Regions from separate parts of the Methyloceanibacter caenitepidi genome, predicted to be linked through region 1. Evidence: riboswitches for the same ligand, from Rfam matches in the RefSeq annotation. Region 1 holds a riboswitch; each other region holds the start of a gene.
What was found. A riboswitch is a leader RNA that binds a small molecule or an ion and turns the genes downstream of it on or off. The one in region 1 is predicted to bind cobalamin.

Region 1 (9,675 bases):
CTCGGTCTCGGTGAAGACCTGCACGAGCGTCGGCGATACGTCCGGGAAGGCGTCCACGGGAAGATTGCGGTAGCTCTGGAAGCCCGCCACCAGAACGCCCACGGCGAGAATGCAGATCAGCAGGCGCTGTCGCAGGATGGCTTCGAGGAAGGTATGCATCGAACGCGCGGCGCTAGTGGTTGTGACCGTCGTCGAAGCCCGACTTGGCGAGCTGCGACTTGACGACGAAGGCGCCGTCGGTGACGACCGTGTCGCCGGTGCTGAGCCCCGCCAGCACCTCGACATAGTCGTGGTTGCGCCGCCCGAGGGTGACCGATTGCGGCTTCAGCTTCCCGTCCTTGTGTTTGACGAACACGACGTCCTGTCCTTCATGCGTTTGCAGGGCCGAGGCCGGGACGCGCACATTCGCGGGCTCTTCGACGACCGCGATGTCGGCGGTGACGAACATGCCGGGCCGGAGCCGCATCGGCGTGTTTTCGAGAACGACACGGGCATTGGCGGTGCGCGTTTCCTCGGAAACGTTGGGCGTCACGAAGGCGATGGTTCCCTCGGCCTCGAATCCTCCGTCCGTCAGGATGGTCACACTTTGCCCCGCCCGGACCTGTTCAAGATCGTGGGCGTAGATGCTGATATCGACCCAGACGGTGGAAACGTCGGCGATGACGAAGGCCTCACGATCGGTCGGCACGGACTCGCCGCGGGTCAGATGCCGGGTGACCACGGTGCCGCTGAGCGGCGCATGCATGACATATTCCGTGAGGTCCGAGGCGCCTTCCTCGGAAATCTCCTTCAGGCGATCTTCGCCAATGCCGAGAGCGAACAGCTTCTGCCGCGCGTTGCGAAGGTTGATGCGCGCTTCGGCGTATTCGGTCTTGACTTCGAGGTGGATCTTCTCCGAGACGATCCGCTTCTCGATCAGCGCTTCGGCGCGTGAGAAGTTCTCCTTGGTCAGGGCCAGCCGTTCGAGGCTCGCGAGATAGGCCGCCTTGGCGTCGGCCAGCTCCCGGCTTTCCAAGACGGCGAGCGCTTGTCCTTCGGTGACACGGTCGCCTTCCGCGGCGTTGATCGTCTGGGCGATGCCCGGCACGCGCGGCACCACATGCGCGAGCCTGTTCTCGTCATAGACGACTTCGGCAGGACGCTTGATCGTCACCGCGATGGGACCGCCCGCGACGGGAGCCGTGCGGACTTGGAACGTCTCCATTTGGTCGGGGGTCAGATCGACGCCGCCGTGGTCGTCGTGGTCGGAATGCTCTCCTTCGTGGTCGTGACCTTCGTGTCCCTCATCATCCTCGTTACCTTCGTTCTTTTCATGATTCTCGTGATCGTGGCCCTCATGGTCATCGTGATTCTCATGCCCCTCATGATCGTCGGTCGCGGAATCGTCCGGGGCCTCTCGATGGCCTTCTTTGGTCTCCTCGTCGTGGGCATGGTCATGATCGTGGTCATGATCCGCAGCGCCTGCCTCAGCGTCCTCGGCGGGGGCGCGGTCTTTGACCGATCCTGTCTCTTCGACCGGATCGCTCCCCGCTTCGTGATCGTCATGATCGTGATCCGCGTGGTCCTCGCGGGCCGCGGCAGACGAGAGGGAATATGAAGCCCAGATACCAGGGATGACAGTAACACTGGCGATAACTAGAGCAGTACCGCAAAGCCCGCGCGCTAGCTTGCTTGAGCTCCTTTTCATTGGTCGATTTCCTGGTTGCTATTGCTGCGCTGGGAAAGTCGCACAACTCCGGCCTGCGCTTCTTTTGACTCCGGTTGTAAGGCTAGGGCGCTGCGGTAGTCTCTCAGCGCGCTATCAATATCGCCTAGTTTTTCGTAGGCGGTGGCCCGTTGTATCAGAGCCAGGACCGTGGGTTTGAAATTGATGCCGCGCGTGAGGTCGTTGATCGCTGCACGATAGTTGCCGTCCGACAGCGCGATCTCACCTCTACCGTAGTAACAGAGCGGCATGTCAACACGTAGGTCGAGGCCCTTTTCGAAATCAGCCAGGGCTTTCTCAGGTTCCATTTTCCGCAGATAGCTAAGGCCCCGATTGCAATAAGCGTATCCGAGATCAGGTCTTATTTTGATTGCCTCAGTAAGGTCGACGATCGCCTCATCGTATTGGAGTGCCGCCACACGGGCCGAGCCTCTGTTGTACCACCCCTCAAAGCGCTCTGGAGCAAGTGCGATGACGCGGGAGTAGTCACTAAGGCCCGCATCAAATTCACCGAGCCTCACGTAAGTGCTACCGCGGTTGAGATAAGCCTGGGCATGCTCGGGGTCGATCCCAATCAGTTCGCTAAAGTCGGCTATTGCTTGAATGGGCTTTCCCGCCTTGAGGCACGAAAAAGCGCGAGTAGCGAGCTGATCTGCACGCCTCGTTTCTGTCAAAGACGAGTCAATAGGGGCGACGTCGCATTGTGGCGTTGCCAGTGCCGGCAACGGAGCCGTCATACCAATAAGGATCAGTGAAAGGAATCTTTTGCGCATGGTTCAATGCACCTTTGCTGCGGACAAGATATGCAGCAGGACTCGAACTGGAATTGCCGATTCTGGGCGAAAGTCGAGCACCAATAAGGTGCACGACTCACCCAAGATCCCACTGCTGTTTAAGCAGACAGCGTCTGCACGGGGGCAGCCGTTGAATCAGGCGATTGCGCGTGGTGGTTTTAGAAGAGAAAAGGCAACGTAGAGTGCATAACCAGGGGCGGCCGCGAATCCGAACCTACCACTCTTCAGCCCTTGCCGCAGGTCATTCTGAGGCACCGCATGCACGGCGGGCGCGCAGCAATGGGCGTCTAGACAGACACTGAGGCCGTGGCTCGGGCTTTCCCTTTCGGTTTCAAGCCCAGAAGGATCGCTGTGCGTGAACGAGCTAACCAGCCTGACCTCCGCGGGACTGGCGTGCTCATGAGGCACGCCAAAATCGCTCGAAACGGTGTGAACGACTGAATTCGCATGCCCGACCGCGCCTCCGAACATAAGTGCGGTGGCCAAAAAAAGCCGGACCAGTCGTAAAAAAAAGCGGCTCATCGATGAAACCAGCCTCGGCGGGCAAGGAATGTCAAGCCACATTGCCGAAAATGACAGAGAAATCTGGCAATTCGTGACGAGCCCGACCAGGAAGATGTTTCGACCGACCAACTAACGATGCGCGCGATTATTCACGTGCCCCCTGGTTGAAGGCTTCGAGCGCCGCTTTCAGCTTGCTTTCGGCGTCGATGAGGAAGGTGGCGGAGATCACGACCTCCTCGCCTTCCTCCAAGCCGTCGATCACTTCTATAAAGCCGCTGCCGATGCGCCCAATGCTGACCTCGCGCGGCTCGAACCGGTCTTCACCCTTGGCGATGAGAACGATCTTGCGCGTGCCGCTGTCGATGACGGCGTTGGAAGGCACCGCCATGACGTCGGGAGCATCGGCGTCGGGACGGAGCACCACGTCGGCATACATGCCGGGCTTCATCGACCCGTCGGGATTCGGCAGCTCGATGCGGACCGAGACGGTTCGCGTCTCCATCGTTCGCATGTGGGGATAGATGAAGGTCACTTTGCCTTCGTGCGGGTCGTTGGGGAAGGCGCGGAGCGTTACCGTGACGGGCGTGCCGACCTTGACGTCGGCGATGTCAGCCTCGGCCACTTCGGCAATGACCCAAACATGCGAGTTGTCGGCGATGCGGAACAACTCCTCGCCCGCCTCCACAAACTGGCCCTTGAGCACGTTTTTCTCGATTACGTGGCCCGAGGCGGGCGCCGGCCAATCGAGCGTTCTCACATTCTCCTTGGTCTCGATCACCTCGTCGATCCGTTCTTGCGGTACGTCGAGGTTACGCAACTTTTGAATGGCGCCTCTGACGTCCCGGTTGAAGCCGGTGCGGCCTTGCGTGCGCAACGAGACCAGGAGGTCGACTTGGGCCAGCTGAATTTGCGGACTGTAGAACCGGAACATCGGATCGCTCGTCTTTACGTGCGCCCCGGCCTTATTGACAAACAGATCCTCGATGTAGCCGTCGGAGCGAACCGTCACGACCCAAAGTGTCGATTCGTCGTGCTCGACCGTGCCAACGCCGCGTACCTCACGGGATAACGCTTTGAGGCCGACCGTCTCGGTCTTGACGCCGCTTCGTTGAATCTTGGCCAGGCTCACCTTCACGGTGTCACTGTCATCGACCTCGTCGGCGTAGACGGGGATGTAGTCCATGCCCATGGAGTCCTTCTTCGGCACCGGCGAGGTGTCCGGCAGACCCATGGGGTTGCGGTAATAGAGAATCTTCCGTTCGCCGTTCTCGCCTTCGCTCATCTCGTCGTGAGCGGCGGGCTCGGTCGCGGCATGTATCGGCATCGGCTCGTCCCGATGCGCGTACCAATAAGTGCCCGCCGCCCCGGCGACAATGCCGGCGGCCAGCAAGGCCAAACTACTTAGACGCTTCATAGCGCGCGTCTCCAAATCCGAGAGTGACGGGCCTTCGCAGTACAAAGGGCTCGCGCGTGCAGCTCGCCAGGCACGAGCTTGTGCGTGGCGGCGACACGACTTCGTTCAAGGATCTAGACGCGGGGTGGCGGGAGAGCCGGGTGGTCCAGCGTGGACCGGAAGCTCGTAACCAAGTTCGCGAGTTTCGGCGCTGCTTTGGGCGGCGTGGCAAGATCCATCGCCGCGACTTGAGCGGCGGAGAGCACGGTGCATTTAAGGAGGCACGCGCTGGATTCGCCGCAGCCGTTCTTAGGTTGCTTTTCGCAGTGTTTGGACTCGGCACAGCAATTCGTGTGCGCCGCCATATCGGACGCATCGGGCATGCCGGCCGCCACTCCAGCCGCCACGGCTGAGGGCATTGCGACGGCCGAGACCGGCAGGGCGGCCAGCGACAACGCCACGACGGCATCGACTATGATGCGCAAACTCCTCATGCTGCAGTTGGCGTAACCGCCGACCGTATGCTGGTCAAGTGAACTCGCTGTGAGCCCTTGACGCCCGCTTTTGACCCAGAACTGACGCACCGCCTCCCAGTACTCCCAAGTCGTGGTCGCGCTGATTAGCGCAAATCCCCCGGCAGGCGGTCGAGAGCTTCGTACAGGCGAGGCCACTGTTTAATAATTACTGAGTGGCGTAGATCGATGTGGTGCCGTCCTTCTTCACAGCATAAACCTTGATTGGTCCCTCCTTTGGACCTTCCATTCCGGGAACGCCGCTTGGCATGCCGGGAATGCTGAGACCAATGGTGTCCCGTGGCTTTTCAGCCAGAAACCTCTTTATGATTTCGCTGGTCAGGTGCCCCTCAAAAACGTAGCCGTTCAGCTTGATAAGATGGCAACCTTGAAAGCCCTCGGGCACACCGGCATCAAGGCTCATCTCAGCCAAGTTGTTCACTGACGTTATATCCAGCTCGAAGCCGCTTTTGCGCAGGTAGTCTGCGTGGGCCTCACAGCACGTGCACTGCTGTTGCTTGTAGAATGTCCCTTCTAAAGTCTGCGCAAAGGCTGAGTCGGTGACGAAGGCAAACACCAACGCGGCAATTATTCTCATGGCGTGTTTCATCCGGATACTCCTTACAATGCAGATGGCAAAGGCAAGCGTGCCAAGTGTAACCCCATTGAGGGGCGAGACTTCGGTCGCACTCGCCCTGTCCTTCTCAGCGAAAGAACAGGTACTTGACTAAGGCCGCAATAACGAGCACGGCGATGGTACCGATGATCAGCCACCAAATTCCCATACCCCACATCATTCCGTTATTCATCATCTCGCTCATGATTCAATCCTCCTAGGACTGCTGTAGAGGCTGCACTCTTTGATAATTCAGACTAATACACGCGGCGAAGATCCCTGACGCAACGCTGGTGGCCATCATCTTTGCCATATGCCCAAGCGTTCGATTATACCCGGCGCTTGAGCATCGGTCTTTGTGGGATCGGCCAGGCCTATCGGATAAGGCCCGGCCGACCCTTTCTATCGAAGTCTAACGGTTAGAGCTTTTCGTTTGGGTCCCTTGCTTCTGACCCGGACACTCGACCGCGGAACCACACTTTCCCAAGTTGTGATAGGCGTTGTGGTGCGCGGTGGCGACGTCCGACGATAGACTTACAGCGACAAACGCTACTCCAGTCAGGACGACTGCTAGTGATCGATACATTTTTCCACTCCTTTGGGCATCGATGGTTGTTCGACCGCCGCATGAACGACGGAACGCCCCCAAAAGGCGGGGGTCCCATGACTAGGCAGGCCCACTCCAGGGACTGCTCAGACGAAGTGGAAAAAGCGAGGAGGTGGTGTAGGAGCGCGGATCACCGCGCTTCTGAACCGCGAACCTTCAGTTGATTTGAGGGAGGTAGTTTTAGAGGCGGCTTCTTCCGTCCAGGTCAACGGCAAAGCCATGGGCGAGCAGGGACTATTGCAAACGACCGGCACAACACAAGGCTTGCTACAGCCATCGCAATGGTCGCACTCGCCAGCCCCAAGATTGGTAGCCGTGATCAAGTCGACAGCACCGACAATAGGTTGAGCGTGGCTCAAGCCCGCCACTGCGTGCGAACTTACGGTGAGGAAGATGGCGAAAGCGAGCCGACTGACGAACGTGACCATCTCATCAGAATGATCTCTCTGCCAAAAACATCAAGGGTCTCGTGATCAAATATTTGGCACTGGCATCCGACCCCAGTGTCGTCGTCGCTTGCACTTGCTTATGACACTTCAGCGCAGTTGCAGTCGGTAAGCCGCCACTTAACTTTGCCCGGCTAGAGCATCGAAGATGGGGCACGATTTTTGATCGCCGGGCTTACACGCCTCGGCCAGACTTTTTAGTGCTCTCTCCAACCGCTTTAGGTTGGCGATTTTGCCCTGCACCTGATCCACGTGCCGAAGAGTCAACTCCCTTGCAGCGCAATCCTGATTTCGCCCTGAGAGACTGATCAATGTGCAAATGTCGTCCAACGAAAAGCCGAGTTCACGGCTGCGACGAATGAAGGTCAGGCGTCGAGTATGATGCCGGTCGTACATGCGAAGCCCACCCCGAGTGCGGGGCGGAGCATCAAGCAGCCCCACGCGTTCGTAGTATCTAATCGTCTCGATGTTAATGGTCGAACGAAAAAAGGTAGAACTGGGGAGCGATTGCCTTCTTATTGGACACAACGTTGCACGCTGTCGTAAAGGTCATACTCCACCGTGAAGGATGTCATCATCACCCACTAGCCGATCATCACCACTTTGACCGTTCAGCGTTTCGTGTGAGCCGGCCCGAGTGGCTGGTTGCCATTCCTGAACGACCAATAAGCGAGAAGGCGCTTTGCTACCGGAGAGCCAGCCTGATCTATGTACGGCAGTCACATACGAATGCCGTACATCAACGCCCCGCTAGCCCCAACTGGCGGGGCGTCCTTTTGCATGCATTAGCCTGCGCTGAGCAACGGCCTGGCAGTGCCTCGGGACCATCCGCCTGCCAAGCAGGAACTGGCGAATTGACGAAGTTGGAATCTACTGATAATCATTTGCAAGACGGTTCCTCTATGAGGATGAAAAGGGAATGTGGAGAAGTTGGCATAATGCCAGCTAAGTCCGCAGCTGCCCCCGCAACTGTGAGCGGCAAGCCGAGCGCCAACATGTCACTGGGGGAAACCCGGGAAGACGGCGTCTAGGCAGCGACCCGCGAGCCAGGAGACCTGCCGTCACAGGTGCCTGATCGGCGTCGTGCGAGCGGGGTGCTCGCAGGCGAAGAAGGGAAGCGCTAGTTCGCGTTCCATCCGTGAAGGCTTCGCGCCGCAGGCGCACATGGATGGAAATCCTATCGTGAAGTCGATCACGGCCATTTGTCTCGTCACAACTTTATTCGCAAGTCCGTTTCTTATCGCTAACGGTTCATGGGCCGATCAGCAGCATCATCCACATGTCCGTCTTCCAGACGGGATAGGTGAGCTGCCGCCGGGGATCCCGGAGCCCTCGATTGCAACGAGTCTGCCAGGATATGGAGATCCTCGAAGTGTACGCAATGTCCTTGCCCGGCAGGGAGTTTCTTACGGCATCGACTACACCAGCGACGTGCTAGGCAACGTCTCAGGAGGAATGGAGCAAAGCGTACATTACGCAGGACTTCTCGAGGGATACCTCGATGCCGATCTTGAGAACCTCACCGGTGCACGAGGGTTGAGTTTCCATATAGATTTCTATCAAATTCACGGCACCAGCATCACTGCTGAAAACATCGGCAGCATCGTCAGCGTTAGCAACATAGAGGCATTCCCTTCCACGCGTCTGCATGAGCTTTGGCTTGAACAGGCTTTCTATGACGGGCACGCCTCTATCCGTCTCGGCCAGCTGGGTGCCGACAGTGAATTTCTCATTTCGGAGGTGGCTGCGAGATTCATCGCCTCTACCTTTGGCTGGACGACTCTCAGCTCCGACAACCTTCCTTTTTGGCGGTCCCATCTATCCGTTTGCATCACCAGGGGTGCGCGTCGCTGTTGAAGTTCAGGACCTATTCCAACTGAAATTTGGGATTTATGATAGTGATCCAGCCGGTCCCTGCGCCGAGGAACGTGATCCCGGGCAGTGTAACGCGCACGGCTTCGATTTTCGCCTTAACGATCCCCCCTTGTTGCTCTTCGAGGCCGACTATTCCTACGGCAACGGCAGCTGCCCGTCCGGCACGGTCAAACTTGGCGGCTGGTACGATTTTGGCGAGTTCGATGATCCAATACACCCGCTCGCGCAGGGGCTTTCTGCGTCTCGCCATGAAGGAAACCAAGCCGTCTATGTGGTAGTCGATCAGGTGCTCTATCAACCAGAAGGCCAATGCGGCACAGGAGGTGTATCGGCCTTCGCCCGAGCGATCCTTAGCCCGGCTGACCGCAATCAGGTCGACACTTATGCTGATGTTGGCATTGTCTTCGACGGATGGGTGCCCGGGCGCCCTCATGACGGCATCGCTCTAGGCGTCGCGTATTCCGGTATTTCGAACGAAGCCTCCGATCTCGACCGCAAGGCGGGGCTGCATATCATTCGCGATTATGAACTAATCCTCGAGTTGAACTACATTGCAGAGATCGTATCTGGCTGGGCGATACAGCCAGTGGTGCAATACATCCATAATCCCGGAGGCTCGGTGCCCAATCTATTCAACGATACACCCAACCAAAAAGTCGAGAATGCGTTGGTCGTTGGGATGAGGAGCATCATCAATTACTGATCCCAGGAATAGCGTGACGAGTAGAAACTCATGTGAAATCGGGCGGCGATTCAAAATCGCGAAACAGGCTAGAAAAGAGCGCGTCAATGCGGAGAACATGTTCGGCACCGGGTATTAGATCTCCTTGCACAACAACATCTCTTTCGGGGGCGCCGACGTCGGCCTTTGTGACGATGAAGGCCGGGTGGTAGGGCGCCAGGATAAAAAAAAGGGTGACGTGATCCTGCACCAAGGCAAAGTCTGAGCTTATAGCGCGAATTGCCGTCCTCGAGAGACCAACCCAACCAGATGTAGGCACAGGGTAACTAAACCTTCGTGTGCGTGACGCCAGAAATCGGTTGAGGTCCTCTACTGCCTGGTCACTATCCTAAAAATGAATTTTGTTCATATATTAAGTTGAAAACCCTTCATTATGCGCAGCACTCGAACCCTAATATCGTTGCCTGTGGATTTGAGGGGAGCAGTTTCGCGTGAGATGAGGCGCGCCCCAAGGTCGATCAGAGCCGGGGGGCAGTAAATG
Region 2 (9,675 bases), 1.6 Mb from region 1:
GTCGGGTGGATCATGCTTCTTGATCTTACCGTCCAAGGTCAGGTCGAGACCGCTCATGGCGGTCAGATCGTCAATGCCGCCGGAGAGCGTGTAGGCGTCGCCGGACTCGAAGCTGGTCGTGAATTCCACGTCCGATAGCTTCAGGGCCTCAAGCGGTCCGGATATCCGGCCGGAGAAGTCGCTGGAGCCGTCCAGCTCGCCCTTGATGCCGTAGAGCTCGAGGGATTGCTGCAGCGAGGGCACCTCTGCCGTCACCTTCACATCGACCACATCACCAGCAGAACCGAAGACGTAGTCGCCAGACAGAGCTCCCACGAGGCCTGGATGGTCGACGGAGAAGTCGAATGTCCGCTTCTGTCCATCCATCCGCGGCTTCACATCACCGCTGAACTTCCAGGGCTCTCCATTCATGCGTCCCTTCGCGTCGACGACGATCGACCCGTCGTCTCTTGCCTTACTGACGACCGCATCGAACGCATAGGTGATCTTGAACCCGGTCTCCTGATCGGTGATGTCGATCAAGGTGTCGCGCATCTCGAAATCGCTGGAGGAGCCCGAATGCACGACGTTGCCGACAAATCCGGCAATCGCTTGGATGCCCTGCACTCCGGTGCCGCGTCCTTGCGGGATGTCGATCGCAACCTTGAGGCCATCGACAGTCAACCCGCTCAAATCCAGGTGACCCGTCAACAACGGCAGTAGCGGGATCTCTACAACGACGGCCTTGACCGACAAATCCTTCATGTCCGCCGGCAAGCGGTTCTCAACGGCCACGATATCGCGAAGAGAAACTTTCGGCTCGAGGCTGATGCCGATTTCGACAGGTCCTTTGACCTCGACCGGCACATCGATCGCCTCGCTGATGAAGTGCTGGGCCGCCTTGCGCCGCACCTCTTCGAAGGGGCCGGCCGAAATCAACATAAGTCCCGCCACTGGAATGGCGAGGATCAGAAGCAAAACAAATCCGACTTGGAGGATCGTCCGGAGAAAAGATGAAAGGCTCATGGGAAGAAGGCGCCACGGTTCAAGAGCGGCGAGCCTATCCCAATACCATGGGCGCGCAAGGCCATTGGCCTTGCGCCATCAGAACCGGGGGCCGGCCCGCCGCCGTCACGGCGAAGGCTGTGGACGGATCGCCTCGGCGTTAACACCTCGTTAACAATTGAGGGGCTAGCGTTTTAGGGCTCAAAACCGAACGGGAAGTTAACAATAAAGGCGTTTCGGCCCGGACAGGAATGGGCTCCTGGCCGGGCCACTTCCCGCCATCTCGCTAAAGGAACCGCGCGGCCAGCGTCACGGCGGCCGCGATGATCGCCGTTCCGAACAAATTCAGCAGCGCGCCGGCGCGCATCATCTGAGGCAGGGTGACGTAGCCCGTACCGAAAACAAGCGTGTTCGGCGGGGTCGCGACCGGCAGCATGAAGGCCGATGACGCCGCGAGGGCAATCGGCATCACGAACAGAAGCGGCGCCACGTCCGTCCCGAGCGCAAGACTGCCGGCGATCGGCAGAAAGGCCGCGACAGTCGCCGTGTTGCTCATCAACTCCGTCAATAAGACCACGAGCAGCGTCACGCCGAAGATCAGTACAAACAGCGGCATGGCATCCAAGAAGGACAGGCCGTTCCCGATCCACGCCGCAAGACCAGTCGTGTCGATAGCCTTGGCAAGGCTCAGCCCGCCACCGAACAGGATCAGAACCTCCCAGGGAATTCGGCGTACCGCCGTTGCATCCAAAAGGAAGGTCCGGTCGGGCCAATGCGCCGGGATGGCGAAGAGTGCGATCGCGCCGATGATCGCGATGCCCGTGTCGGAGATATCGAATCCGAGCCGGTCTTCGACCAACGGTGAAACGATCCAGCACAGCGCGACCGTGGAGAATACGGCACAGACGCGCTTTTCAGGACCCGTCATCGGCCCCATTGCGTGCAACATCCCTTGGACAAGCCCCGGATCGACCCTACCGAGGCGGTTGGACACGGGAAACGCGAGCCGCGTCAGGATGAGATAGGCGCACACGAGAAGCATGGCGGAGATCGGCAGCGCGAACAGCATCCAGTCGAGGAACGTCATCTCGATGCCGAAGACCTCCTCCAGATAGCTGGCGGCCAGCAAGTTTGTCGGTGAGCCCACGAGCGAGGCCATGCCACCGATGGAGGCCGCATAGGCGATGCCGAGCATCATGGCGGTGCCGAAATTAGCCGCCTCGCCATGCGCACGTTTCCCGTCCGGTGCGACGACGGCGATGAGCGACATCGCAATGGGTAGCACCATGATGGTCGTCGCCGTATTCGTGATCCACATGCTCAGGAAGGCTGTCGCAAGCATCTTGCCCGCGATGAGGTTGAGCGGACGGCTACCGACCGCGAGAATAATGTGGAAGGCGATACGCCGATGCAGATTCCATTTCTCGAGCGCGAGGCCGATCAGAAAGCCGCCCAGCAGCAAGAACACGACGGGATGTGCGAACGGCGCCGCGGCCCCGTCGATGCCCTCGACACCGAGAAGCGGCAAGACGGCCAGCGGCAGAAGCGCCGTCACGAAGAGCGGGACCGCCTCCGTGGCCCACCATATGGCCATCCATAAGGCCAGAGCCGCAACGGACCAGCCCGCGGCCGACAATCCCTCCGGCGCGGAGCTGATGACACAGGCCGTAAAGACGACCGGGCCAAGTACCAGCCCCACCAGTTGATGCAGTTTGCGGCCGGCACCGCCGTCATCGGGCTCAAGCATGTTTCGCGACCGCCTTTCGCTCAGGTGCCGCGAAACGTTTTCGGGCCACAGCTGAAATCGTCCGTACCCGCTTTGGGCACGGATCGTGGCCGGATGTCAATTTAGGGCGTGAGGGCCAGACCTAGGACGTCCCGTCCATCACCTTTTGCTTGTACTCGTCCTCGGTGATTGTGCCGCCGTTCTCGGCGACCCGGCCGGCGTCGGCTTCAGGAAGAGCCTCCTGAATCAGATCGATCCGCTTCCAGGCGGGCAGCGGCGCCTCTCCCGTCGCATCCGGCACGTAGCGGTTCGTGGCCTCCACGCGCTCATGCTTGTGGATGTAGCGGGCGCAATTGATGAAGGCCTTGTCGACCCTGACCTCGACCACGAACTCGGCGCCGGGAAAGAGCTTCATGTGGTCTTCGTTCTGGGACAGCGCCGCGGTGCCCTGCACCCTCACGCGATGGGGCGTGCACATGTCGATGAACAGCATACCGACCTTCCCCGTGGCGGAGATATTGCCCGCCGAAAAGTACATGCCGTTACCATTGTAACTCGGGAACACAATCGTCTTGTTGTCCACCACATGGGCGACGCCCACATTGCCGCCCTTGTATGAGACCGTCGGCTCTCCGTCCTCGTTTACCGTGGAAAGGAAGAAGTAGTCGCGGCTGGAGATGAAGCCGGCCATCTCCGGGTCAAGCTCGTCGCGAACCACGGCAAAGACCACGGCGTTGGCGAGCGGCCGGCTCTGCATCTCGTCTTGGAGCGCGCGCTGCTGAGGCGAGTAGAACGCGTCCGGATTGGGGATAGATACGTCTTCTTCCGTCGCCATGATGTCCCTCCCGTGTGCCGTTGTTCGTGCTGTTGTCCGCGAAGACCTTCGCGGGCTCGCCTCTAATTGGACGAGCGTCCCCTTCTAGCAGAGCAGGCAATCCTCGGCTTTGCAAAACCCGCTGCCTATCCGCCCGGACGTTCCGTATCTCCACACAGCAAAAAAACGGCGGTGCGACTGAACGCACCGCCGTCTTGAACCGTCGTTTTGCCAGTTCCGACTAGGCCGGATTGTAGAGCCGGTCTCCGACCAGGACGCTGCCCCGCAAGGCATTGATCGCCTTGGCACCGGCGAGCACGGCGAGATCCGCCAGCGGCTCCACAATGATCACCAACATGTAGGCGCCGCCGAAGGTCGCGATCGACTGGACGTTCTCAACGCCGAAGCCATGGCCGTACAGCGCCCAGAACGTCACCCAGGCGACGATCCCCGCCTGATAGGCCGTCGAAAGCGCCAGAGCTTGACGGTACTTCAAATCCACATAGGGCGTGCCGGGCTCGATGACCTTGCCGGCGAGGTAGCGCAGACCGAACAGCGGCACTAGCAGCGTCGTGACGTTCATGCCGTATTGCGGCAGGTCGAAAGGCGCGAAGAAGAGGCCCTGCAGGAAAAGGCCCAAGGCCAAACCGATAGCTGCGGGCGCACCGCCGAAGATCAGGAACAGCGTCGAGCCGAAAATAAGGTGAACCTCGGAGACCCCGACCGGGTAGTGCGGGAACACTTCGAAAAAGCAGAAGACGAGCGATGTGGCGCCCGCGGCCCGAGCGAGCAGCGACACCGGCCCCCGCTCCTTCACGTCTTCCCAAGCGAGCTTCAGGCCGTAGGCGCCTGCGCCGGCGGCGGTGGCGTAACTCAGCCAAATCTTACTGTCGGCAACAAGGCCAGGTTCAATATGCATGTTGTGGTTCCTTTGCCGTCTCACCCGACGGCGCATGGGTTGGTCCGTTTGCCGAATGGCCGGTCTCCTGGCTCGCGGGTCGCGGCCGGCTTCCGTCTTCCCAGCCCTTGCCTTGGGTGACAGTTGGGCCAGTGACATCGGTGGAAGGCGGCTCACCGCATACAGTCGCGGGGGCGGCTAGGCTTCGGGCCGCGGACGGCCCCACCTATTCCCGTTTCATCCGGCCGCGTTTCCGCGCCCGGACACCATAGGCGGGCGAACTTTTGGCCGACTCGGGGCGCCGGTCAAGCAGTGCGGTCTGATTTTTCCTATTTCTTGTCTTTCTCGTAGACGTCGCCGGCCTCGACGCGCTTGGAAAACTCGGTCGTGCGGCCTTCCGCCAGCAGCTTGGCCTGCGCGACCCAGTCGTCGCGCGTGACCCGTCCTTTGAAGCCTTCGAGGTTGGCGTCGACCCAGGCCACTTCAGCGTCGGTCCAATTGGCGATCTGGTCGAAATGCCAAAAGCCCAAACGGTTGCAGAGCTTTTCGAGCTTCGGGCCTACACCTTTGATTTTCTTCAGGTTATCCGCCTTGCCCTCCAGCGGCGCATCGAGCGTCTTGGGTTTGACGCCCTCGCTGGCGCGCTCGGCAACCGGTGCATTCATGACTGCAAGATTGGCAGGGGCCGCAGCCATCGCCGGCGTGGCTGGACGAGCCTCCTTCGAGGTTCCGCGGCCTTCGAGCCGCCCCTCGAGGCGACCGATCAGATCGTCCTTCTCCCGGCAGCTCGCGCGGCAATCTTCAAGTTGGGCGCGCAATGTCCCTGCCTCGTCGCCGGAGCTCTTGTAGGAGGTCTTGCGACGGCCGCCCCACAGGAGCCATCCCACGAACAGTCCCAGAAGGGCTGCGAGCACGATGAGGAACCAGATTTCTGCGAGCAGGAAGCCCCAATTCTTGAACATCGAACAATCCCCCTTGTAGGCCTTCCGGGCCGCTTATTGAGTGAACGCCAAGGTGACGCGTCGGTTCGCCGCCCGGCCCTCTTCCGTGTCGTTTTCGGCCAGCGGCTTCGTGTCGCCATAGCCCGCCGCCGTGATCGCATCCCCCGGGATGCCGCGCTTCTTGAGGGCTTCGACGACCGCGTCGGCACGCTTCTGGCTCAGGTCCATGTTGAAGTCGCTATCGCCCTGGCTGTCCGTATGGCCACCGACCTCCACGCGCAGATTGCCGGACTGGACGCACTTCATAACGAGCGCCGTCATCGCGTTGATGACCTGCAAGGAGCGCGCGTCGAGCCGCGCGGAGCCGGTCACGAAATTGACGTCGCGCTTGGACAGAAGGGCGTTGGCCTTGTCGCGGCACTGACCGTAGCCGGCCACGAAGTCCATTTGCGGCAGCCAATAGCCGGCCGTCATCACCTCGGTCTCGCCTGTCGCCGCGTTCTTGCGGCTTGTGCCGTCTGGCGGCAGATCGGTCGCCGCCTCCACACGCACGGCGACTGCATCCCCGAGATCCTTTGACAGACCCGTCTCGAGAAGTTCGATATCCGCGCCCGGGCTTGCGTTTCCGGCGAACGGAAAACCGTTGTCACCCCCCGACAGCGCCGCATTGCCGGAGTCACCGAGCGTCAATTTCAGCGAGTCGAACTCGGGCAGCCAAGAGCCGAGCTTCTTAAGAATGGCGAGCGCAGGCTCGGGGTCGCCTGAAATCGCGATGCTTGGCTCCCCGGAAACTTGATCGAGACCAAGCGCCGCGGCGATGGCCTCGGTGGTGAGGCCGGCCGGAAGCTTACCGCTGACGGATGCCCCATCGGCGGCGGAATAGACCAGCTCGAACTCTATCGGCTTGCCGTCGTCGAGATAGCTGAGCGACGTGTCCACCATATAGCCCGGCGGCACGTCCTTGAGTTCGGCCAGCGCCGCCTCCCCGGCGGTAGGCGTCGTCGCCTCGCCCTCTAGGGTCAACGACTTGTCCTTCATGGTGAGCGTGCCCTTGTTGAGCTTGATGAGCGCGCTGAGTCCGTCCTGCGCGACCATCGTCCAGCCGCCCGGCGCACCGGAGGCCAGTTTCAGCGACGATGCATCGTGATCGAGAACGACGGCGATACCTGCCCGCGCAGCCTCGGTCGGCACATGCCCGGAAACCGTGATGCCTTTGTCCGACTTCACCGCCGAGAACGTATAGGGAGCGACCGACTCAAGAACCTTGATCTTGTCACGAACGACGCGCCGCCCCTGGACGATATCGAGAGTCTCGAGGATCCGTTTCTGTTCCGCGGCGCTGTCGGCGAGGCCGTTGACCTCGATGTCGCGGCCCGTGACAGTGGTCGTCAGGCCGTGCACCGATGCGGCGACGGCCCCGTTGGCGCCATCGGCAACGGTCTGCTCGATTCGCTTGGCATGATGCTTGGTGCCATACCAGCACAGCGCCGCGACGCCCAAGACGAGCACCAAGATTCCCAAGACCTTCCGCACCGGCATCCTCCCTCGATGGCCCCAAATCGCTGCGAGGGGAACAATGCGCCAAACGCCTTGGCCGGACCTCACACAACGACCGACAACATGCCGCCTAGACGCCGTGCGACGCAACCTCGGAATGGTGTGACTTTGGGCTCGTCATTTTCCGCCGCAGTTCGAAGCCCTTCACCAGGCTGTAGATGGCCGGAATCACCGCCAAGGTAAGAAGCGTCGACGAGGCCATGCCGCCGATCATCGGTACTGCAATCCGCTGCATGACTTCGCTGCCGGCACCATGCGCCCAGAGTATGGGGAGCAAGCCCGCCATGATCGCGGCCACGGTCATGATCTTGGGGCGCACGCGGCCCACCGCGCCGGAAACGATTGCGGCGTGGAGATCGCCCGGTCCAAACGGTCTGCCCTCATCTTCGCAAGCGGCCATCCGCTCCTTCAGCGCGTTCTCGAGATAGATCAGCATCACGACTCCCGTCTCGGCGGCGACGCCGGCCAGAGCGATAAAGCCGGTAACGGCGGCCACCGAGAAATTGAAATCGAGCCACCACATGAACCAAACGCCGCCGACCAGGGCAAACGGTACGGACAACATGACGATCACTGTCTCGGTCAGCCGGCCGAAATTGAGATAGAGCAGCACGAAGATCACGAGCGCAGTAAGCGGCACGACGATCTGCAAGCGTTTTTCGGCGCGCTGCAGATACTCGAACTGACCGCTCCAGGCCACGTAATAGCCCGGCGGGAAGTTGACGGTCTCGGCCACCGCTTTCTGCGCGTCCGCAACGTAGCTGCCGATGTCCCGGTCACGAAAATCGACGAAGATGTAGAGCGCGAGTTGCGCATTCTCCGTGCGGATCATCGTGGGGCCTTGAGCTACCGTGACCGTCGCGACCTCGCTCAAGGGCACGGTGCCACCCGCCGGCGTCGGGATCAGCACTTCGTTCGCAATGGCCTGCGGGTCGTTGCGATAGTCGCGCGGATAGCGGACCGCGACCTTGTACCGCTCGCGCCCCTCGACCGTCGTCGTGACCGCATTCGCGCCCAGCGCCGTCGCGATCACGTCCTGCACATCGCCGACCATGAGCCCATAGCGGGCAAGCCGCGCGCGGTCGGGGTCGATGTTGATGTAATAGCCGCCGGTCGCCCTTTCCGCATAGGCACTCGTCGTGCCCGGCACGTCCCGCACCGCCGCCTCGATCTTACGGGCGAGATCTTCCATCTCACCGAGATCGCGCCCGATCACCTTGATACCGACCGGCGTCCGGATGCCGGTCGACAGCATGTCGGTGCGCGCCTTGATCGGCATGGTCCAGGAATTCGAAACACCCGGAAACTGCAGCGCCTTATCCATCTCGGCCGTCAGTGCATCGATGGTCATGCCGTCGCGCCATTCGCTTTCCGGCTTCAGGTTGATGACCGTCTCGAACATTTCCATAGGGGCCGGGTCAGTGGCCGTCGCTGCGCGCCCTGCCTTGCCCCACACGGACTCCACTTCCGGAAAGCTCTTGATGATCTTGTTCTGGGTCTGCAGCAACTTGCCCGCCTCTGTGACCGAGACGCCGGGCAACGTCGTCGGCATATAGAACAGCGTGCCCTCGTTGAGGGCCGGCATGAACTCGCTGCCGATCTTCGATGCGGGCCAGACAGTCACCCCGAGCGCGGCGATAGCGACCACGACGGCAAGGACCCTGAAGCGCAGGACGAATTCGATAACGGGCCGGTAGATCCAGATCAGCGCCCGATTCAGCGGATTCTTGTGCTCGGGAATAATCCGCCCCCTCACGAACAAGATCATCAGCGCTGGCACCACGAAGATCGACAGAAGCGCGGCTGCCGCCATGGAGAACGTTTTTGTGTAGGCCAGCGGCTTGAACAAACGCCCTTCTTGCGCCTCTAGCGCGAAGATCGGCAAGAACGAAACCGTTATGATCAGCAGGCTGAAGAAGAGCGCGGGCCCGACTTCGACCGCGGCCTCGATGATGGTCTCGCTGCGGGACTCGCCAGGTGGCGCGTGCTCGAGCCGCTTGTGCGCGTTCTCGATCATAACGATCGAGGCGTCCACCATGGCGCCGATGGCAATGGCGATACCGCCGAGACTCATGATGTTCGAGGACAGGCCCAAGGCCCACATGCAGATATATGCCATCAGGACGCCCAACGGCAGCGTGATGATCGCCACGAGCGCACTGCGCGCGTGCATGAGAAAGATCACGCAGACCAAAGCCACGATGAGGCTTTCCTCGATGAGCGTGCGCTTCAGCGTATCGATGGCCCGATAGATCAGGGCCGACCGGTCATAGACGGTCTCGACGCTCACGCCCTCCGGAAGGCTGGGCGCGATCTGAGCAAGACGCTTCTTCACACTGTCGATGACGGACAAAGCGTTCTCGCCGTAGCGCTGCAGAACGATCCCCGAGACGGCTTCGCCATTGCCGTTCACTTCGGACAGACCCCGGCGTTCGTCCGGAACCAGTTCGACGCGCGCGACATCTTTGAGGAGGACCGGAACGCCCGTGTCGTTCTTCAGCACGATGGACTCGATGTCCTCAAGGCTCGTGATGTAGCCGCGGCCGCGCACCATGTATTCTCGCTCGGACAGTTCGAGCGTGCGCCCGCCGACATCCATGTTGCTGTCGCGGATGGCGCTTGTGACCTTGGACAACGGGATGCCGAGTGCCTGCAGCCGGCGCGGATCGACGACGACGCTGTATTGTTTGACGAAGCCGCCAACGCTCGCGACCTCGGCGACGCCGGACGCCTGGGATAAGCCGTAGCGGACATA
Region 3 (9,675 bases), 870 kb from region 1:
CCTTCAGCGTGGCCACGACCTCTTCGAAAGGCAGATAGTCGTAGCGCAGCGCGATGTTCAGTTCGTCGAGAATGACAAGGCTGAAGCTGGGATCGTCCATCAACTCGACCGCCTTGGCCCAGGCACGCTCCGCCGCGGCGATGTCGCGTTCCAGATCCTGGGTCTCCCAGGTGAAGCCTTCGCCCATGGAATACCAAGCAACCTGATCGCCGAATCGCTCCAAGGCGTCACGCTCCGCCGTATGCCACGCGCCCTTGACGAACTGCACGATCCCCACGCGCTTGCCGCGGCCGATCATGCGCAAGGCAAGACCGAAAGCCGCCGTCGACTTGCCCTTGCCCGTTCCCGTGTGGACGATCAGGAGCCCCTTCTCGACGGTCTTCTCGGCGACCTCGGCATCTTGCAGCTCTTTGCGTTTCGCCATCTTGGCGCGATGGCGCTCGAGGTCTTTCTCTTCGACCGATTTGGTCATGTGCTTCCTTTCACGATGAGAGGCTGCCCCGCGACCACGAAAATCACCCGGCTGGCGATGGCGGCGATACGCTGATTGAGCCGCCCTTGCGCATCGCGGAACGCGCGCCCGAGCGGTGTTTCGGGCACCAGCCCCATTCCGACTTCGTTGGAGACCAGTACGGTGGCGCTCTCACGGGTGTGCAACGCGTCCTCCAGCTGGTCCATCGCGCGGCCGACGTCGAAAGGGCCGTGCATGATATTTGAGAGCCACAAGGTCAAACAGTCCACGAGGACGATGGCCCCTTTCGGCGCCGCGCGTATGGCGTCATGCAGATCGTGGGGCGCCTCCAAGGTCTGCCAGCCGGCCTCGCGCCGGGCCTGGTGCTCGGCGATCCGCGCCTTCATCTCGTCGTCATGGGCCTCGGCCGTGGCAATATAGACCCAGGGCCTAGGAAGACTGGCGACAAAGCTTTCGGCGAAACGGCTTTTTCCCGAGCGGGCACCCCCAAGGACGAAGGTAATCCCCTCGTCCTCGAGGCTGTTGTCTGCCATCAGATCGCTATGCGTCCGGGATGATCTGGCCGAGCAGCGCGGCGATGCCGATGCCGACGACAACCGCACCGGCCAGACGCGGCGCCACGGCCGAGACGGACAGATTGCGGATGCGGAACAATAAGGCCACGCCCACGCTGAGCGCGCTTTGAATGACCACAAGGCCGAGCAGATAGGCCAAGAGCGGGGTTGGCTCTGCGCCGAAGATCGACTCGCCGTAGGCATAGCCGTGCGCCAGGCCGGCGGCGCCGAACAAGGCGCCCCAGGCGGCGAGGGGCAACGCGCGGCCGGCGGCGATGAGAGCGCCGACGATCACTACCGAGGACGCGACGATAAGCTCGGCCCCAGGCAGCTGGAACCCGACGACATGGATGCCGACGCCGACGGCCGAAGCCGCGACGAACAGGACCGGCAGGCCGAGATTGAGACCGCCGACGCCGACCGCGACGCCAACGGCAATGAGAAACGCCAGATGGTCGAGCCCGATCACCGGGTGGCCGAGACCGGAAAGAAAGCCCTGGACGAACGTGGACGGCATTTCGCCGCCCATGACGTGGTGCGCCGAGGCCGGCGCGGCGGTGAGCATAAGTGCGGCGAGCGCCAAAAGCGCGGTGCGATGGAGCGAAGAACGAGTCATGTGGTCCCCCCTTGCGCCCTCCACCCGAGGACGCCGTTCAAGGTTTGTGCCGTGGCAGGTTTCCTGGCTTCGCGGGTCTGCGCATCCCCTCAACCTTCCCGGAGCGACCGCTCCAGTGGCGTGACGAGGGGCGCTCTCCGCTTTCAGTTGCGGGGGCAGCCACGGAATCGGGAGACTCCCTCACCGTGTTCCCTTCTTGCGTCCCGCCTCATGCGGGAACCATCGGCGCAACGACTATAGAGCCTGAAGGGCCCGTCGCAAGAGGGAAACCTCGGTGGCGGGCCTGACGACCGAGAGTGGCGCCCGCAGATCACAAACCCATACAACGCATTGACAAACCCGCACCGGAAGCCCTTATGTGCCTGATCGACGGTTGCTCGTTTCGAGCGAACAGGGAACGCGGTATGGGGATATCCCAAACCCGCGGCTGCCCCCGCAACTGTAAGCGGTGAGCCCATCGAACGGTCTCGATACCGGTCTTGGGCGCCCGAGCCATTGCCACTGGGACTGACCCGGGAAGGCGGCGAAGGGAGAGACCCGCGAAGCCAGGAGACCTGTCGTCGATCTAGTCGTTCGCCGGGCGGGGTGCCTCTGCGACGGTTGGTCCTCGTTCCGGCCCGAATCTGGGCCGCATTGCACCCTGTCTGCTGTGGCTTTCGCTTGGGATCGCCGAGGGATCATCAGGGTGACATCTCCCCTAGACGCCAAGGACAGCGCCGCCCCCATCCCGGAGGGCCCCACGGTCTATGTCTGCGTAACCTGCCGCAAGCCGGACGACGCAGCCGATGCCCCCCGCGCGGGCCTGCTTCTCGCCGAGGCCACAGCGGAGGCCGCGCGCGGAACGCGCGTAACGGTCCGCCAAGTCGAATGCCTTGCCAATTGCCGGCGCTCGCTCAGCGCGGCAATGCGAAAGAAGGACAGCTGGACCTATGTCTTCGGCGATCTGAGCACCCCCGACGATGCGGCCGCTCTCATCGACGGCGCGATGCTGCTCGCAGAAGCAGAGGACGGTCTCCTGCCCTGGCGCGGCCGGCCCGACGCCCTCAAGGGCGGCCTCGTTGCGCGCGTTCCACCCCTCGTACTCGGCCCCATTCCGGAGGATTTTGAATGAATTCCGTCGCCCGCGTTCCCTGCACGATCGTGACCGGCTTTCTCGGCTCGGGAAAAACCACGCTCATCCGCCACGTGCTCGCCAACGCCAATGGGCGGCGTCTGGCCGTAATCGTGAACGAATTCGGCGATGTGGGTATCGATGGCGAGATCCTCAAAGGCTGCGGCGACGAGAACTGCAGCGAGGAAAATATCGTCGAGCTCGCCAATGGCTGCCTGTGCTGCACGGTCGCGGACGAGTTCGTGCCGGCCCTCGACGAGATCCTGGCGGCCGAGCCGCCGGTCGACCACATCGTGATCGAAACCTCGGGCCTCGCGCTGCCGAAGCCCCTGGTCCAAGCCTTCCACTGGCCGGCCATCAAGAACCGCGTCACCGTTGACGGTGTCGTGGCGGTCGTCGACGGCGCGGCTCTCGCCGAGGGTCAAGTCTCCGCCGACATCGAAGCGCTCTCCGCGCAGCGCGCTGCGGACGATGCGCTCGATCACGACGATCCCATCGAAGAGGTTTTCGAGGATCAAATTGCCTGCGCCGACCTGATCGTCCTTAACAAGCGCGATTTGCTCGATGCCGACGGGCTCCAGCGCGCCATGCAGTCGGTGACGGCTGCGCTTCCGCGCGGCATCGGCGTGGTGACCGTGTCGGAAGGGAAGGTCGATGCCACCGCACTCCTCGGTCTCGGTATCGGCGCGGAAGACGATATTGAAAACCGCAAGACCCATCACGACAGCGAGGAGGATCACGACCACGACGATTTCGACACGTTCGTCGTTCCGATCGCGGAGGTCGCCGATGCCGCGGACATCACGCAGCGCATCGCCGAGTTGGCCGAGGCGCACGATGTGCTGCGCGTGAAGGGCTTCGCCGCCGTGGCGGGCAAGCCGATGCGCCTGCTGATCCAGGCCGTGGGGCCGCGCGTGAACCACTATTTCGACCGTCCCTGGGAGCGGGCGGAGGACCGCCAAGGCAAGGTCGTCGTGATCGGCTTGAAGGGCCTCGACCGCGAGGCGGTCGCCAAGTTTCTGACCGGTGACACGTCACGGGCTGGCCAAGAAGCCCTGGCCGGATAACCGAAAGGCCCGCGGATGCACCTCCTGCAGACAAGCAGCGCGACGCTCGACGACATCGCCGAGCCGATCGACCTGGGCCAGACGCCCGGCGACATCGCGGTCTTGTCTTTCACGGATAGCGACCTCTCGGGTCTCGCGGCCGCGTACGCCGACGAGCGCGAACAGGTGCCGTCCGTGCGGCTCGCGCATTTGCGCGACCTTCGCCATCCCATGTCCACCGATCTTTGGATCGACACTGTCGCCCAGCACGCCAAGGTGATCGTGGTCCGGCTCTTGGGCGGCCTGGACTGGTGGCGCTATGGCGTCGAGAGGCTGTCCGCCGTCGCCCGTGAGCGCGGGATCGCGCTCGCTGTCCTGCCGGGTGAAGACCGGGACGACCCGCGCCTGTTCGAGCTATCGACGTTGGACGAAGCCGAACTGCAAACTCTCCTGGCCTATTTCCGCGAGGGCGGTGCTGCGAACCTGCGCGCACTGCTGCGGCGCCTGGCCCGTCTTGGCGGCGCGGCGATCGAGGCGCCGCCGCCGCATACGTTTCCGCGCATGGGCGCGTACCGGCCCGGCACAGGCGTGACCGACATCGATGCCCAGCTCGCTCCGGGTCCGGAGCAGGAAGCAACTGTTCCGATTCTTTTCTATCGCGCCTCGCTGCTTGCCGCGGACACGGGGCCCATCGATGCGCTGTGCGACGCGCTTGCAGCGCGCGGGCTCAATCCCGTCCCGCTTTTCGTTCCCAGCTTGAAGGCGCCGGATGCGATCGCTTTCGTGCGCGAGGCTTTCGGCCGGCTCGACCCGTCGGTGATCGTGACGACGACAGCCTTTGCCGCCGGCGACGGCGTTTTCGACGGCTGCGATGCGCCGGTTCTGCAGGCGATCGTCGCCAACACGCGGCGTGAGGCCTGGGCCTCCAACCCGCGCGGTCTCGGCCCGTCGGACCTGTCCATGCATGTGGTTCTGCCCGAGCTCGACGGGCGTGTGCTGGCCGGAACGCTCGGCTTCAAAGACAAGCGCGACAAAGACGACGCACTGGGTTTTGAAGGCTTCGTCAGCAAACCCGAACCCGATCGCATCGAGGCGGTCGGGGACAAGATCGCGAAGCTCGCCCGCCTCCGGCACATGCCGCGCGCGGATCGCAAGCTGGCCATCGTGCTGCCGGACTACCCCGGCGCGGGTGGCAGGGCGGCCTATGCCGTCGGACTCGACGTACCCGCGAGCGTGCTGGCTGTTTTGTCGGATCTCGAGGACGCCGGATACACGGTTGAGGGTGTTCCGGAAGATTCGCGCACGCTGCTGGCACGCCTGACCGACCCGGCAGGGGGCTTATGCCTGAGCCTCGAACGCTACGAGCGTCTCGTGTCAGCGCTTCCTGAATCCGTAGTCGCGACGGTGCGCGAGGCTTGGGGCCGTCCCGAGGAGGACCCGGATTTTCGCGACGGCGCCTTCCGATACAAGGCCGCGAGATTTGGCAAACTCGTCGCCGCGCTTCCGCCCGACCGGGGCAAGACGACCGACCGGCGCGCGGACTATCACGATCCGGTGCTGCCCCCCCGCCATGCACTGCTGGCCTTCGGCCTGTGGATGCAGCACGAGATCGGTGCGGATGCGGTTTTGCATCTCGGCGCCCACGGCACGCTGGAGTGGCTACCCGGTCATGCTGTCGCCCTCACGGCATCCTGCTCCCCCGAAGCCGTGCTGGGCACCCTGCCGGTGTTCTATCCCTTCATCGTGTCCAATCCCGGCGAAGCGGCGCAGGCCAAGCGGCGTGTCGCGGCGGTGACCATCGGCCACTTGCCGCCGCCGCTGACCGGTACGGAGATGTCCGGCGCGGCGCTCGAACTGGAGCAACTCGTGGACGAGTACGCGATTGCCGACGGTCTCGATACGCGGCGGCGCGACCGCCTCGCAGGGCTCATCGTGGACAAGGCAAAGGAGACGGGACTCGCCGCCGAGGCGGGTCTTGCTCAGGGTGAGTGCGAACAAGAGGCCTTGCGCAAGATCGACACCTGGCTGTGCGATCTCAAAGACCTCGCCGTCAAGGACGGGCTGCACGTTTTCGGACGTGATGCGTATACGGATGATGCCCACTGGCTGGCCTGCGCAGAAACAGAGCGCGCCGCGCTTCTCGATGCGCTCGACGGCAAGCGCGTGAAGCCGGGCCCCGCCGGTGCGCCGGCGCGCGGACGCCGCGACGTGCTGCCGACAGGACGCAATCTCTACACGGCCGATCCGCGCGTCTTGCCCACCCAAACTGCCATGGAGCTTGGAGCGCGAGCCGCCAGCGAAATCGTTCGCGGCTACATGCAGGAGCATGGGGAGATGCCCCGTTCGCTCGTAATCGACCTTTGGGGTAGTTCGACCTTGAGGACCGGCGGCGAGGAGATCGCACAAGGTCTGGCTCTCATGGGCTGCCGCCCAGTCTGGGATCCCGCCACGGGGCGCGTCACCGGCGTCGAGGTTCTGCCGCCCGCGTCGATGGGACGGCCGCGCGTTGACGTCACCTTCCGCATCTCGGGGCTGTTCCGCGATCTCTTTCCGGCACAGATCGCCCTGCTGGATGCCGCCGTCAAGCTCGTGGCCGCGCGGGACGAGGAAGCGGAAGAGAACCCGCTGGCAGCCGCAGTCAAAGAGGCCGGCGCCGAGGCTCCCGAACGCATCTTCGGCAGCGCACCAGGTGCCTACGGCGCGGGGATCGAAGACTTGCTGGGGTCGGAGAGCGCCGAACCCGTCTCGGACGAGGCTTTGAGCGCCGCCTATCTCGCAGCGACATCACATGTTTACGGCGGCGCCGAGGGAACCGGCACGGCCCGTCGCGGCGCCTTCGCCAACCGCGTGGCGTCGGCCGACCTCCTCGTGCACATCAGTGACGACCCGACCCGCGACATTCTCGAAGGCGCCGAGGACGTCGCCCACATGGGTGGCTTTGCGGCCGCCGCCCGCGCGCTCGGCGCCAGTCCCGATCTCGTCGTGCTCGACACGACCAACCCGGACGCTCCCAGAGCGCGGCCGCTGCCGCAGGCTCTCGCCCGGATCGTGCGCGCCCGCGCGATCAGCCCCGCCTTCATCGAAGGCATGATGCGCCACGGGGCGCGCGGCGCGGCCGAGTTGGCCGAGACCGTCGACCGGCTGGCGGACTTCGCCGAGATCACGGACGCGGTCTCCGACAGCCTGTTCGACGCAATCCACGACGCCTATCTTGCGGACACTGCGGTGCGAGACTTCCTGATCCGGGAAAACCTGCCAGCCGCCCGCGCCATCGCGACGCGCCTCGACGATGCACGCCGCAAGGGATTGTGGCACCCGAAGCGGAACGATCTTTATACGGACGCCCTCCTGGGTTTTGCGGAGGCAGCACAATGAGCGAGGGACAGCGTCAAAGCGACGGCCTCGCGGTGCGCCGCCCAAGAGGCGCGTGCCCCCGTCTTTCCGAGCCCATGGAGACGGGCGACGGGCTGCTTGCGCGGATTGTGCTGTCGGGGCCGGTTCCGATCGACAGCTTCGCCGCCCTTTGCGCCGCCGCGCGGACCCATGGCAACGGGCTCATGGAGATCACGGCACGGGGCAGCCTGCAGGTGCGCGGTCTGTCCGAGAGTTCCGCGCCACGCTTTGCGGCTGCGGTCGAGGCGCTCGACATTCCGTTCGACGATCATGTTCCCGTCGTCGTCTCGCCGTTGCCTGCACCTCGGGGCGGCGGCTTCAATCCGCAAGAGATCGCCTCTGAAATCCGCCGAGGGATCGCCAAGCGCGCGCTCAAGCTTGCACCGAAGGTGTCGGTCGTCGTCGATGACGGCGGGCCGATTTCGCTTGATGAATTGGGGGCGGATGTCCGCCTGACGCTGCGCGAGTCACCCTCCACTCCGAACGTTGTCGTCTGCCTTGGTGGCGATGGCGAGACTGCCGTGCCGCTTGGGGTCACGCGGCCGGAACATGCGGGCACGGTTGCCGTCGATGTGCTCGCGGCCTTGGCGGCAAGCGGCCCCGATGCACGGGCGCGCGATATCGTCGAGCGCGAAGGCGTTGAGCGGTTCCTGCGTGCCGGGGGGGATTCCCTCGACAGGACCGCCATTCGGTCGGCTCCCCGGCTCACCGAAAGCATCGGCCTGCACCGCCTCGCTACAGGAGCTTGCGCCATCGGCGTTGCGCTGCCTTTCGGTCAGGCTCAGTCGCTCGATCTCATCGCGCTCGCTCGCATTGCCGGTGCGAATGGCGCGGACTGGGTGGCGCTTGCGCCGCACCGGACACTCCTTCTCGGTCCCATCGGCGAGATGACGGCCTTTGCGCTCGGGACCGCCGCCGACACGCTCGGCTTCATCGTGGATGCCCGCGATGCGCGCCGGCGTATTGCCGCCTGCGCGGGTGCGCCGGCCTGCAGGTCCGGACATATTCCGTCACGTGAACTGGCGGCCCGTATCGCCGAGCGCCTCCCGCAAGGCAGTTTCGCGCTTCATATTTCCGGGTGCAGCAAGGGCTGCGCCTATCCGAGGCCCGCGCCGCTGACAATTGTGGGTACGGACGAGGGCGCGCGCATCATTGACGGCGGCTCCGTTCGAAATTTAACCGCTGATGATATGTATACGGATGATATGATCGGACAGATTGCGCGCCGGGTCGCCGCGGAGAACGAGAATGCTTGAGCACGACTATATTCGCGACGGCACGGCGATCTACGAGCGCTCGTTTGCGATCATCCGCGAAGAGTCCGACCTGTCGCGCTTCACGCCGGATCAGGCGGATATCGCGGTTCGCATGATCCATGCGTGCGGCCGTGTCGATGCGGCCGAGTTCATCGAGTTCTCGGAAGACTTCGTCCCTGCCGCGCGCGAGGCGCTGCAGAACGGCGCTCCGATCTTTTGCGATGCGCAGATGGTGGCCCATGGCGTGACACGGGCGCGGCTTCCGGCCGACAACGACGTTATCTGCACCTTGCGGGACGAACGCACGCCCGAGATCGCCGCAAAACTCGGTACGACGCGGTCGGCGGCGGCGCTCGAGCTGTGGCGCGACCGGCTCGAGGGCGCGGTCGTCGCCATCGGCAATGCACCGACGGCTCTGTTTCACCTGCTGGAGATGATTGAGGCGGGCGGACCCAAGCCAGCCGCCATACTCGGCGTCCCCGTCGGGTTTGTCGGCGCGGCGGAATCCAAGGAGGCGCTGGCCACTCGCTCCGGTGGCGTGCCCTGGCTTATCGTGCGCGGCCGTATGGGCGGCAGCGCCATGACGGCGGCGGCGCTGAACGCGCTTGCGCGCAAAGGCATATGAGGATGAGCGCATGAGCCGAATAACCGGCCGTTTGATCGGCGTGGGCGTCGGCCCCGGCGACCCGGAACTTCTGACGGTGAAGGCCTTGAAGGCGCTTCAATTGGCGGACGTCGTCGCCTATTTCGCGAAGGCCGGCAACGAGAGCAATGCGCGGCGGATCGTGGAAGGCCATTTGAACGGAGCCGAGGAGCTGCCGCTGCTCTATCCGGTCACGACCGAGATCCCCAAGGCGCACACCGCCTATCGCGACGCCATCGCCGACTTCTACGATGTCTCGGCGGCGGCTGTTTCCTCCTATCTCGACGACGGGCGGGACGTGGCCGTCCTGTCCGAAGGCGATCCGCTGTTCTATGGCTCGTACATGCATATCCATGTGCGGCTGAGCCAGCACTACCCGACGGAAGTGATCCCCGGCGTCACCGGCATGTCCGGCTGCTGGTCGTCCGCCGCCACGCCAATCACCCAAGGCGACGATATCTTCACCGTGCTGCCGGGGACCTTGCCCGAGGTTGAGCTCGAACGGCGGCTCGCCGACAGCGACGCCGCCGTAGTGATGAAGATCGGCCGGCACTTGCCGAAGATCCGGCGCGCCTGCGAACGGG

Region 2: it holds a riboswitch for cobalamin, as region 1 does, so the genes downstream of both, GL4_RS15045 (energy-coupling factor ABC transporter permease) here and GL4_RS18090 (carbohydrate porin) in region 1, are expected to answer to the same signal.
Region 3: it holds a riboswitch for cobalamin, as region 1 does, so the genes downstream of both, GL4_RS01990 (DUF1636 family protein) here and GL4_RS18090 (carbohydrate porin) in region 1, are expected to answer to the same signal.

The regions. Positions count from the first base shown of each region.
Region 1 covers NZ_AP014648.1:1,298,416-1,308,090, forward strand. Annotated here, with positions in the region: gene GL4_RS06020 (efflux RND transporter permease subunit) at 1-159, opposite strand, end outside; gene GL4_RS06025 (efflux RND transporter periplasmic adaptor subunit) at 173-1,204, opposite strand; gene GL4_RS18085 (hypothetical protein) at 1,190-1,597, shown strand; gene GL4_RS06035 (tetratricopeptide repeat protein) at 1,684-2,478, opposite strand; gene GL4_RS06040 (efflux RND transporter periplasmic adaptor subunit) at 3,149-4,417, opposite strand; gene GL4_RS17445 (hypothetical protein) at 4,531-4,890, opposite strand; gene GL4_RS06050 (DUF411 domain-containing protein) at 5,078-5,518, opposite strand; gene GL4_RS17145 (MerR family DNA-binding protein) at 6,698-7,018, opposite strand; cobalamin riboswitch at 7,453-7,654, shown strand; gene GL4_RS18090 (carbohydrate porin) at 7,760-8,434, shown strand; gene GL4_RS16610 (carbohydrate porin) at 8,418-9,155, shown strand; gene GL4_RS17880 (hypothetical protein) at 9,184-9,384, opposite strand; gene GL4_RS06070 (TonB-dependent receptor) at 9,673-9,675, shown strand, end outside.
Region 2 covers NZ_AP014648.1:3,125,549-3,135,223, forward strand. Annotated here, with positions in the region: gene GL4_RS15030 (AsmA family protein) at 1-1,005, opposite strand, end outside; gene GL4_RS15035 (SLC13 family permease) at 1,271-2,731, opposite strand; gene GL4_RS15040 (pyridoxamine 5'-phosphate oxidase family protein) at 2,853-3,545, opposite strand; gene GL4_RS15045 (energy-coupling factor ABC transporter permease) at 3,766-4,443, opposite strand; cobalamin riboswitch at 4,484-4,708, opposite strand; gene GL4_RS15050 (hypothetical protein) at 4,752-5,384, opposite strand; gene GL4_RS15055 (OmpA family protein) at 5,418-6,896, opposite strand; gene GL4_RS15060 (efflux RND transporter permease subunit) at 6,991-9,675, opposite strand, start outside.
Region 3 covers NZ_AP014648.1:424,965-434,639, reverse strand. Annotated here, with positions in the region: gene cobO (cob(I)yrinic acid a,c-diamide adenosyltransferase) at 1-472, opposite strand, end outside; gene cobU (bifunctional adenosylcobinamide kinase/adenosylcobinamide-phosphate guanylyltransferase) at 469-1,005, opposite strand; gene GL4_RS01995 (HupE/UreJ family protein) at 1,013-1,642, opposite strand; cobalamin riboswitch at 1,679-1,882, opposite strand; cobalamin riboswitch at 1,996-2,218, shown strand; gene GL4_RS01990 (DUF1636 family protein) at 2,328-2,753, shown strand; gene cobW (cobalamin biosynthesis protein CobW) at 2,750-3,820, shown strand; gene cobN (cobaltochelatase subunit CobN) at 3,836-7,174, shown strand; gene cobG (precorrin-3B synthase) at 7,171-8,448, shown strand; gene GL4_RS01970 (precorrin-8X methylmutase) at 8,441-9,073, shown strand; gene GL4_RS01965 (precorrin-2 C(20)-methyltransferase) at 9,084-9,675, shown strand, end outside.